Regions from separate parts of the Pantoea sp. XAF26B01_ASV70 genome, predicted to be linked through region 2. Evidence: predicted binding sites of a transcription regulator. Region 2 holds the regulator's gene; the other holds the start of a gene.

Region 1 (5,443 bases), 1.8 Mb from region 2:
AATCGCGCCAAAGAAGGTGGAGGCGACAATGTTCACCAGCGACAGGCCACCGCGAATAAAGCCGACAAAGATATAGGCGAAGTTGACCAGCCGCCGGGCAATCCCGCCCTCCGCCATAATCGCACCCGCGAGAATAAAGAACGGGATAGTCAGCAGCGAAAATTTGTTAATGCCGTTGGTCACCTGAATCACCACCGCTTCCAGCGGCAGATCGATCCACCAGGCGCCAATAAAGGCGCTCAGCCCCACCGCAAAGGCGACCGGAAAACCCACCATCAGCAACACCAGCAAACTGCCTATCAAGATCAATGCATCCATTTTTCTGCTCCGCGTTAGTGGGTGCCGCCCAGCGTGACAATCGGCCGCTGGCTCTGATCGCCGGTCAGCAATCGCTCAACAACAAACAGCAGGGTAAAGATCGCACCAATCGGAATCGGCAGATACATCTCGCCGTAAGTCACTGCCGGTAATGAAGCGAGCGTCTGTACCCACATCGCTTCGCACAGGCTGTAACTGGCCTGAAAGATCACCAGACAGGTGATGATCATCAGCAGATCGCTGACGCGCAGCATCAGGCGTTGCCGGGCGGGTGACAGGCGATCGGTGACCATGGAAACGCAGATATGCGTTCCGGCCCGCAGTCCGACCGGTGCGCCAATAAACGTAAAAATGATCATGCAGATAATGGCCACCGGTTCCGGCCAGGAGAGCGCGCCGTTCATCACGTAGCGGGCGAAGATCCCGATCGGGATCACCGTCACCATAATCATCAGTGCCACGGCGGCCACCAGCATGCAGAGCAGATAGAGCCCATCCATCAGACGTGTATAAGCAGCCATAATTGATACCTGATTAAGCACGCCACACGGCAGTGTGGCGCGGAAGGGTTATTTCACCTCAGCGATCCGGGTCATCAGATCCTGATATTTGCCGCCAAACTGATCGCGCACCGGCTGGGTCGCTTTGACGAAGTAGTCACGGTCGGTCTGCTGGAAGGTGACGCCACCTGCCTTCATTTTGGCGATCGACTCTTCGGTATAGGTCGCCCAGAGCTGGCGCTCCTCATCCTGCGCCTCTTTGCCGAGCTTCTTCAGCAGCGCCTGATCCTCAGGTTTCAGGCGATCCCAGGCGCGTTTTGAAAACAGGATCATCTCTGGCTGGATAAAGTGGCCGCTGAGGGTGTAGTACTTCGCCACCGGCATATAGTTATGGGCGACAAAGGTCGGTGGATTGTTCTCGGTGCCATCGACCACGCCGGTCTGCATCGCACTGAACACTTCACTGACGCCCATCGCCACCGGATTCGCGCCCATCGCTTTCAGCGTCGCCAGCGAGATGGCGCTGTTCTGCACCCGGATCTTCATGCCTTTGAGATCTTCCGGTTTTGCCAGCGGCTTCTTGGTGATCATGTTGCGCTCACCGGCATCGGTCCAGCCCAGGAACACCATGCGGGCGTTGGGATCTTTATCGAATTTGTCGGCAATCTCGCGGCCTATCTCGCCATCCAGCACTTTGTGCATGTGGTCAATGTCGCGGAAAATGTAGGGCAGGGTCAGCACGCTGGTTTCCGGGGCGATCGAGGTGACTGGCGCCAGCGACACACGGATCATGTCGATTGCGCCCAGCTGCACCTGTTGCAGCGTCTGATCTTCGTCCCCCAGCACGCCACCGGCGAAGAGCTTCATCTCCAGCCGTCCATCGGTGGCCTGTTTGAGTTTGTCGCCCATGTGCTGCAGGGCGACCACGGTCGGATAACCGGCAGGCTGGACTTCAGCCACTTTGATCACCTGTGCCGTGGCGGTGGCGCTCATCATCATCGCCGCCAGGGCACTGGCCAGGCATGTTTTCGTCATTCTCATTATTTTGTCTCCCGCTGAGGTAGGACGGCGTCCGGCGTCGGGGGCTAACCGGAGAGAACCGTGTGGAGCCAGCATAGTGAAAACGCGCGCCAGTAAAATGCGGCAATGCTGATTGAATGAATGCCATCACATTTTGAAACGATGTTTTAATAAATTTTCATGCAACTTCACATTTTCGAAACATCCTTGTCAAAAGTGTTTAAACCTGGTCAATTGCGGGTAAATGGCGTCGATCAGCTTTGTAAATACTAATGAGAACTACTATCAATTCGCCGTCGTTTTGCTATTATTCGCGCTTGTCTCGCATCCCTGAATCAGAAGTTGGAGAAGCAGCGTGGTAGCCAGTGATTTGATGCAAACGGACCTCTCCGTTTGGGGCATGTATCAACATGCCGATATCGTGGTAAAGGTGGTCATGATTGGCCTGTTATTGGCCTCAGTGGTGACCTGGGCGATCTTCTTCGGCAAATATGCCGAACTCAGCGCCGCTAAGCGCCGCCTGAAGCGCGAGCATCTGGCGCTGAGCGAAGCCCGCAATCTGAATGACGCCGCCCGCATTGCCCAGTCGTTTACCGGCCACAGCCACAGTGTGGTGCTGCTGAATGATGCGCAGAATGAGCTTGAACTGTCGGCTGGCGTGGAAGATACCAACGGGATTAAAGATCGCACCAGTTTCCGCCTTGAGCGCCGCGTCGCTGCGTTCAGCCGTCATGCAGGCCGGGGCAATGGCTTCCTGGCGACCATCGGTTCGGTTGCGCCGTTTATCGGCCTGTTCGGCACCGTATGGGGCATCATGAACAGCTTTATCGGCATCGCTAAAACCCAGACGACGAACCTTGCGGTTGTTGCACCAGGTATCGCCGAAGCGCTGCTGGCAACCGCAATTGGCCTGATCGCTGCGATTCCGGCGGTGGTGATCTACAACGTCTTTGCCCGCATGATCGCCAACTACAAAGCCTCGCTGGGTGATGTCGCCGCTCAGGTGATGCTGCTGCAGAGCCGTGATATCGATCTGGGCACCGTCGCAACTGATGTTCCGCGTCCTGCGACGGCTCAGAAACTGCGCTTAGGGTAAGTTCTTATGGCAATGCGATTAAACGACGATCTGGAAACGGATGGTGAAATGCATGAGATCAACGTGACGCCGTTTATCGACGTCATGCTGGTTCTGCTGATCATCTTTATGGTGGCCGCGCCGCTGGCCACGGTCGACGTACGCGTCAATCTGCCCGCCTCAACCAGCGCGCCGCAGCCGCGTCCGGAAAAGCCGGTTTACCTGTCGATTAAAGCGGATAAGCAGCTTTACGTCGGTAACGATCAGGTCACGCCGGAGTCGCTGGTTAACGTGCTGACTAACCAGACCCAGGGCAATAAAGAGACCACCATTTTCTTCCAGGCGGATAAGTCAGTCGATTATGAAACGCTGATGAGCGTGATGGATAAGCTACGCACGGCGGGCTATCTGAAAATTGGTCTGATGGGCATGGAAACCGTGAAGAAATAGCGGGTTATCCGGCTCAGGAAAAAGGCGACTGTTCAGGTCGCCTTTTTTTATGGCTGCTCTCCAGCCCTATAAAATCAGGCAAATCAGGGCCAGGGTAATCACTTATGCTCCTCGAACTGACTTGTTAATTGGTTGTTACTTATGTACATGGGTTTGTAAAGTGCAATGGTGAGCCAGGTCACATTAATCCCGCATCAGGCAGGCTAAAACGGCTAAAAAACAACAGGAAGCCGTTATGAGTCACACCCCGTCTTTACAAAAGCCGCCGAAAAGTGCCGCCCGAACCATCTTCACCGTCACCAGTGGTAACTTCCTGGAGATGTATGATTTTATGGTGTTTGGCTACTACGCCACCGCCATTTCAAAAACCTTCTTTCCCGGTGATGACCCGTTTGCCTCCCTGATGCTGACCCTGATGACCTTTGGTGCCGGCTTCCTGATGCGCCCGCTGGGGGCGATCATCCTCGGTGCCTACATCGACCATCATGGTCGTCGCAAAGGGCTGCTGCTGACGCTGGGCTTAATGGCGATGGGCACCCTGACTATCGCTCTGGTGCCGGGCTACGCCACCCTGGGCGTGGCAGCGCCGATTCTGATCCTGCTGGGACGGCTGTTGCAGGGCTTCTCGGCGGGCGTGGAGCTGGGTGGCGTGTCGGTCTATCTGGCCGAAGTCGCGCCCAAAGGACGCAAAGGCTTTTTCGTCAGCTGGCAGTCGGGCAGCCAGCAGATTGCGGTGATCTTTGCTGCTCTGCTGGGTCTGATGCTGAATCATCTGCTGGCGAAAGAGGCGGTGACGGAGTGGGGCTGGCGTATCCCGTTTGTGATCGGCTGTCTGATTGTGCCGTTCCTGTTCTATATCCGCCGGATGCTGGAAGAGACCGAGGCGTTCAGCAAACGTAAACATCATCCGAGCATGACGGAAATCATGCGGTCTGTCGCCAGCAACTGGGCGCTGGTGCTGGCGGGGATGCTGATGGTGGTCACCACCACGGTGATGTTCTACATGATCACCGCCTTTACCCCGACCTTTGGTAAAACGGTGTTGATGATGAGTGACAAGCAGGCGTTCCTGGTGACGCTCTGTGTCGGTGTCTCAAACCTCATCTGGCTGCCGCTGATGGGGGCGTTGTCGGACCGCGTCGGTCGCCGTCCGCTGCTGATCATTTTTACCCTGCTGATGATTGTCACCACCTGGCCGGTGCTGCACTGGCTGGTGGGATCGGCCAGCTTCGCCCACCTGCTGGAAGCGGAACTGTGGCTGTCGTTTCTCTATGCCAGCTATAACGGCGCGATGGTGGTCTATCTGGCGGAGATCATGCCTGCGGAGGTGCGCGCCGCCGGTTTCTCCATGGCTTACAGCCTGGCGACGGCGCTGTTTGGCGGCTTTACGCCTGCCATCTCCAGCTACCTGATCCATGCCACCGGTGACAAAGCGATGCCGGGCGTCTGGCTGACCTTTGCCGCAGTCTGTGGGTTGATCGGCACGTTGCTGATTGGCCGGATGGTGAAGCAGTATCAGACCCGTCACAGCGGCACGCCGGTCAGTGCTTCACTCTAAAACGACAAATCGACCACCACGCTGTCGCTGTAGTTTCCGGCTGGCGGCGTGTTCTGCGTGGTCAGGATGCGCGCGGTGTAGTTAAAACCGCGCGTCAGTCCATCCGTGGATACCGCCGTCGAGGTGGTACTGCTCCAGCGTTCAGTGCCTGCCGATCCCCAGCGATTGCTGGTGGTACTTTTATAAATTTCATAGCTTAGCCGATTCGCGCCGCTCGCCATATTCCTGACGCTGCCCACCGGATAACTGCCATTGCTCAGCCCGACGGTATAGGTGCTGCCTTTGCTGCACAACACATTGATGGTCTGTGACACGGCGGAGAAGCTGCCGACCAGCGGCGCGCTGCCAAAGCTGATATTCGGCGCGGTGATGGTGGTGCAGTCATTGGTAAGAATGGCGGTGATATTAATCGGGATGACACCGCTGCCGTTCTGCTCGCTTAAACAGATATTGCCAATCGCAACGCTGGTGCAGATGCGATAAGTCACAGCCATATTCAGCGTCAGCTGGTAGGTCCCGGCG
Region 2 (5,443 bases):
CGGTTAAAGAGGATATGGAATTCGTTGAATCCATCAAGCGTGACGTTCAGTGGCTGGGTTTTGAGTGGAGCGGTGAGGTCTGTTACTCATCAAACTATTTCGATCAGCTCTACAACTATGCCATCGAGCTGATTTCCAAAGGACTGGCCTACGTTGATGAACTGAGTCCGGATGAGATTCGTGAATATCGCGGCACCCTGAAAGAGCCGGGTAAAAACAGCCCTTATCGCGATCGCAGCGTGGAAGAGAATCTGGCGCTGTTTGAGAAGATGCGAAACGGTGAGTTTGCCGAAGGCACCGCCTGTCTGCGCGCCAAAATCGACATGGCCTCTAATTTCATCGTGATGCGCGATCCGGTGCTTTACCGCATCAAGTTCGCGGAACACCACCAGACCGGCAATAAGTGGTGCATCTACCCGATGTATGACTTTACCCACTGCATCTCCGATGCGCTGGAAGGCATTACGCACTCGCTCTGTACGCTGGAGTTCCAGGACAACCGCCGTCTCTATGACTGGGTGCTGGACAACATCACTATTCCGGTTCATCCGCGTCAGTATGAATTCTCGCGCCTGAATCTGGAGTATGCGGTGATGTCGAAACGTAAACTCACTCAGCTGGTGACCGAGAAGCACGTAGAAGGGTGGGACGATCCGCGCATGCTGACCGTTTCAGGTCTGCGTCGTCGTGGTTACACCGCCGCTTCTATCCGTGAGTTCTGTCGTCGTATTGGCGTGACCAAGCAGGATAACATCGTGGAGATGGCTTCGCTGGAGTCCTGTATCCGCGATGATCTCAACGAGAATGCGCCCCGCGCCATGGCGGTTTTAGATCCGCTTAAAGTGGTGATCGAAAACCTGCCAGCAGGCCATAGCGAAATCGTCACCATGCCAAATCATCCGGGTAAACCGGAGATGGGCACGCGTGAAGTGCCGTTCAGCCGCGAGATCTGGATCGATCGCGCGGATTTCCGTGAAGAGGCGAACAAACAATATAAGCGTCTGGTGCTGGGCAAAGAAGTCCGCCTGCGTAACGCCTATGTGATTCGTGCTGAGCGGGTCGCCAAAGATGAAGCGGGCAACATTACCTGCATCTACTGCACCAGCGATGTTGATACGCTGAGCAAAGATCCAGCCGATGGCCGCAAAGTCAAAGGCGTGATTCACTGGGTTTCTGCGGATCACGCGCAGCCAGCTGAGTTCCGTCTGTATGATCGTCTGTTCAGTGTGCCAAACCCGGCTGCTGCAGAGGATTTCCTGGCGGTCATTAATCCTGAGTCACTGACCATCAAAAACGGCTTTGTTGAACCCAGCCTGCGCGATGTGGAACCGACAACACCGTTTCAGTTTGAACGTGAAGGTTATTTCTGCGCCGACAGCGTTTACTCGAAACCGACGCAACTGGTGTTTAACCGCACCGTCGGTCTTCGTGATACCTGGACCAAAACGGGCGAATAAATTTTTTGGGGCTGACCTCATAAAATGACAAAAGGGCGATTTATCGCCCTTTTTTATTGCCCCGATTTTTACCATCGCCGACGTTTATTCTGCACTAACCACAACCGGTTCAATACCGACTTGTGGGAGTAATCTGAGTTTAAAAAAATTAATCAATTTCAGGATGTGAATTGTCAGCTTTCAGGTAGGCTATCCGCTCTCAGAGGTTGCAAAGCGGGTTACAGAAGGAAAAAAAATGACAGTTCTCGCCCAGGAAGCCAAACACAGTGTCGTCGTTTTACATCAGCTCATTGAACGTATTTTTAATCAGCCAGCCGGATCTGATGACAGTTTCCAGCTGCTGATGTCCTATTTTCATCCTGAATTTCGCATGGTGACCCCAAAGGGCAAAGAGTACAATCTGAACGAGGTCGAGGATCTTTTCCAGCAGTTACAAGGGCAGCGGGAAGGGATGCGCATTGCCACCTGTGAACATGTCATTCTCTCTCATCATGAAAAAGAGATCGTCGTACAGTATCGCGAAATGCAGATGATGAACGGCAATAACCAGAGCCGCATTTCGCTGGCCATTCTGGATTGCAGCAGCTCCATTCCACGCTGGCGCTATCTGCAGGAGACGCTGGTCGCCTGAGGTGAGGGCAGAAAACAGACGAAAAAAAACCGGTGAATTCACCGGTTTTTTTATTTCAGGCCGCGCCAGCGTTACTGGTCGTGCAGCGTTTCGTCTTCACGGCAATCGCCCAGCGTACAGTGTCCATAGAGATAGAGGCTGTGGTTGGTCAGCTTGATGCCATGGCGGGTCGCGATTTCACGCTGACGCGTTTCAATCGATTCGTCGCTGAACTCGATAACCTTGCCGCAATCCAGGCAGATCAGGTGATCGTGGTGATGCTGCTGCGTCAGTTCGAAGACAGACTTGCCGCCTTCAAAGTTGTGACGAGTCACAATACCGGCATCATCAAACTGGTTCAGAACACGGTAAACGGTCGCCAGGCCAATCTCTTCGCCAATGTCGATCAGGCGTTTATACAAATCTTCCGCACTGACGTGATGGCACTCAGGTTCCTGAAGCACTTCCAGAATTTTCAGTCTGGGCAGCGTTACTTTCAGGCCAGCCTTCTTTAATGCGGTGTTGTTGTCAGTCATGCGGATTTTGTCCTGTTACTAATATTCACTTTTGTGGCTTATCGCCTTGAATGTCGATCTGTGCTCATTCTCATTTGCGTCTCATTATAGAACTGAAGCGATGAAATGAAAACCAGAGGGCGTGTCTGAATCATCATGGGCTATTGGGGATTCGTCACCGGGCCGGGGAAGATTCTGACAGAGGTCTGTTAGCACATCACTTAGTCTTGCCGCCTGAGAAAATAAGCGGAAGATCGATGCGGGTATTCTACAGATTAAACGGAGAAAGTTAAAAAAATGTGGCTATTATTTCTATAGGCATTTTCATTGCCTCAATGTGAGCTGGCGCTCACATTGAGTCGGGCAGGATCAGGCTTCGATGATCTCTTTCAGCTGCAGTTCATCAAAAATCTGCTTAACCCACTGCTCCACACGCTGGCTGGTCAGCTCAGGCTGGCGATCTTCGTCAATGGCCAGGCCCAGGAAGTGGGTATCATCGGCCAGGCCTTTCGAGGCTTCGAAGTGATAGCCTTCAGTTGGCCAGTGTCCGACAATCACGGCACCGTGCGGTTCGATAATGTCGCGAATCGTGCCCATGGCATCACAGAAATACTCTGCGTAATCTTCCTGGTCGCCACAGCCAAACAGCGCAACCAGCTTGCCGTTAAAATCGATCTCTTCCAGCGTCGGGAAAAAGTCATCCCAGTCGCACTGCGCTTCGCCGTAGTACCAGGTCGGAATACCCAGCAGCAGGATATCAAACGCTTCCAGATCTTCTTTTGTGCTTTTTGCGATGTCATGGACTTCTGCAACATCTGTACCCAGCTGTTTCTGGATCATTTTTGCAATGTTTTCGGTATTGCCGGTATCGCTGCCGAAGAAGATGCCTACGAGTGCCATGAGTAAAATAACCTCTTAAATCCTGATGATGAGATGTGTGCCGCAGCACATTTCAGCGAATAATAGCAGACGAGAGAAAACCGGTGAACGGTTAAAGCCCCGACATTTGCCTCTGCGTGCGATTTGCCCGCATTAATCCAGTTTGAGCTGTGCCAGTAGCATCTGTTCAATCAGTTCGCTACGGCTGAGATTGCGCTGTTCTGCCAGCGTATTGAGTGCATCGACGGCGTCACTGTTCATTTTCAGTTCGACACGACGAAGCCCGCGTCCTTTGTCACGTTTCAGTTGATTGCGCTTGTTAATGCGCAGCTGTTCATCACGCGAAAGCGGACTGGTTTTGGGTCGACCGGGGCGGCGCTCATCAGCAAAGAGATCGAGCGTCGTGCGGTCAGTCTGTTCTTTTGCCATGGCTTAGTAAAACTGAATGGGGGCGGGCGCCAGACACTCACCGCGCAGATTATAAATTATTGGCCATTGCCGCAGCAAAACTGACCCGCGGCAAAATTTTAGCGCGCCATCATACTTCACGCTTACGCCGGACGCCAATCCTAAACCTTTGCCGCCATCTATTTGCTTTTAAAGCGCAAAAAAGCGACGGACACTGCGCAAAACGGCATCGGGTTTCTCTGCATGAACCCAGTGTCCTGCGCCACCGATCACATGCGCCTGAGCGGCCGGGAACTGCTGCAGCAACGCATCGCGATAGCTGTTATCCAGGTAGCTGGAGTCGCCGCCGCGAATAAACAGCGCCGGGTGATTCCAGGCGGGAACCGGCTGCCAGCCAGAGATCGTGGTGTAGTTATCCCACAGCACCGGAACGTTGAAGCGCCACTCCCCCTCCTGGAAGGATTTCAGCAGGAACTGGATCACCCCTTCTTCCTCGATCAGCGTTCGCATGACCTTCGCCGCCTCGCTGCGGGATGAGACGCCCGCATCGGTGACGGCACGAATGCCGGCAAATATCTGGTCATGACGGCGCGTCTGGTAATCCACCGGGGCGATATCGATCATCACCAGGCGCTCAATGCGTTCCGGCACCAGCGCGCTCATGGTCATGGCGATTTTACCGCCCATCGAGTGTCCGATCACCGCGACGCGATCAATGCCATGTGCATCCAGTGTTTCGACCATATCCTGCGCCATTACAGCGTAGTTCATCTCGTCAGATCGTGGTGAAAGTCCGTGGTTGCGGACATCTACCTGCAGCAACGGACCGGCATCTTTCAGCCCGCGCGCCAGCACGCCAAGGTTATCGAGACTGCCAAACAGACCGTGAATAAGCAGGATGGGCAGAGAATCAGCAGGGGATTGTTCAGTTTGCAGACGGGCGTTCAAAATCATAGCAAAGTTCTTAAGTTTGAGACCTGAGCTTAGGTTATCATGGTTTCACCTTTTCAGGCGCGCCGGTTCCGGCGGCATTAGGACATATTCTGACTTTTGCCCGTAAACCGTTTGATTGCTAACAACCCGCCTGACTTTAACTTTATAATCCTGATGTTAGAACCCACACACCCTTTGAATTGCCTGACTATACTCAGAGCTTTTCAGGAAACAGGTGGTTCTGTCATGAGAAAGAACCGTACGGAATAAGATGAAAACGATCGAAGTTGACGAAGAGCTCTACCGTTATATTGCCAGCCACACGCAACACATTGGTGAAAGCGCATCCGACATTCTGCGTCGTATGCTGAAGTTCACGGCCGGTCAGACTGCACCCGCTTCGCCTGCACAGCCAGCCTCAAAAGATGCAGCGAAAGAGTCCCAGCCTGCGTCTGTGGGTTCGCGCCCGCAGGATCGTGTCCGCGCGGTGCGCGAGCTGCTGCTTTCCGATGAATATGCGGAGCAGAAGCGGGCGGTGAATCGCTTTATGCTTATCTTGTCAACGCTCTATCGTCTTGATACCGCAGCCTTTGCTGAAGCTACTGCATCTCTGCAGGGCCGCACCCGCGTCTATTTTGCAG

The links. Region 2 encodes Fur, which represses iron uptake genes when iron is present. Its sites were predicted from a motif close to ATAATAATGAGAACNACTATCAA; they were not measured.
Region 1: exbB (tol-pal system-associated acyl-CoA thioesterase) is a predicted target of Fur. The motif match lies at 2,105-2,127, and genes of this name have one in related genera.

Annotation. Positions count from the first base shown of each region.
Region 1 covers NZ_CM137251.1:669,749-675,191, forward strand. Annotated here, with positions in the region: gene ACX8ZY_RS03210 (TRAP transporter large permease) at 1-318, opposite strand, end outside; gene ACX8ZY_RS03215 (TRAP transporter small permease) at 333-839, opposite strand; gene ACX8ZY_RS03220 (TRAP transporter substrate-binding protein) at 888-1,859, opposite strand; gene exbB (tol-pal system-associated acyl-CoA thioesterase) at 2,212-2,934, shown strand; gene exbD (TonB system transport protein ExbD) at 2,941-3,363, shown strand; gene tcuC (MFS transporter) at 3,599-4,921, shown strand; gene ACX8ZY_RS03240 (Csu type fimbrial protein) at 4,918-5,443, opposite strand, start outside.
Region 2 covers NZ_CM137251.1:3,057,805-3,063,247, reverse strand. Annotated here, with positions in the region: gene glnS (glutamine--tRNA ligase) at 1-1,457, shown strand, start outside; gene ACX8ZY_RS14420 (hypothetical protein) at 1,693-2,088, shown strand; gene fur (ferric iron uptake transcriptional regulator) at 2,160-2,603, opposite strand; gene fldA (flavodoxin FldA) at 2,952-3,482, opposite strand; gene ybfE (LexA regulated protein) at 3,615-3,890, opposite strand; gene ybfF (esterase) at 4,059-4,823, opposite strand; gene seqA (replication initiation negative regulator SeqA) at 5,074-5,443, shown strand, end outside.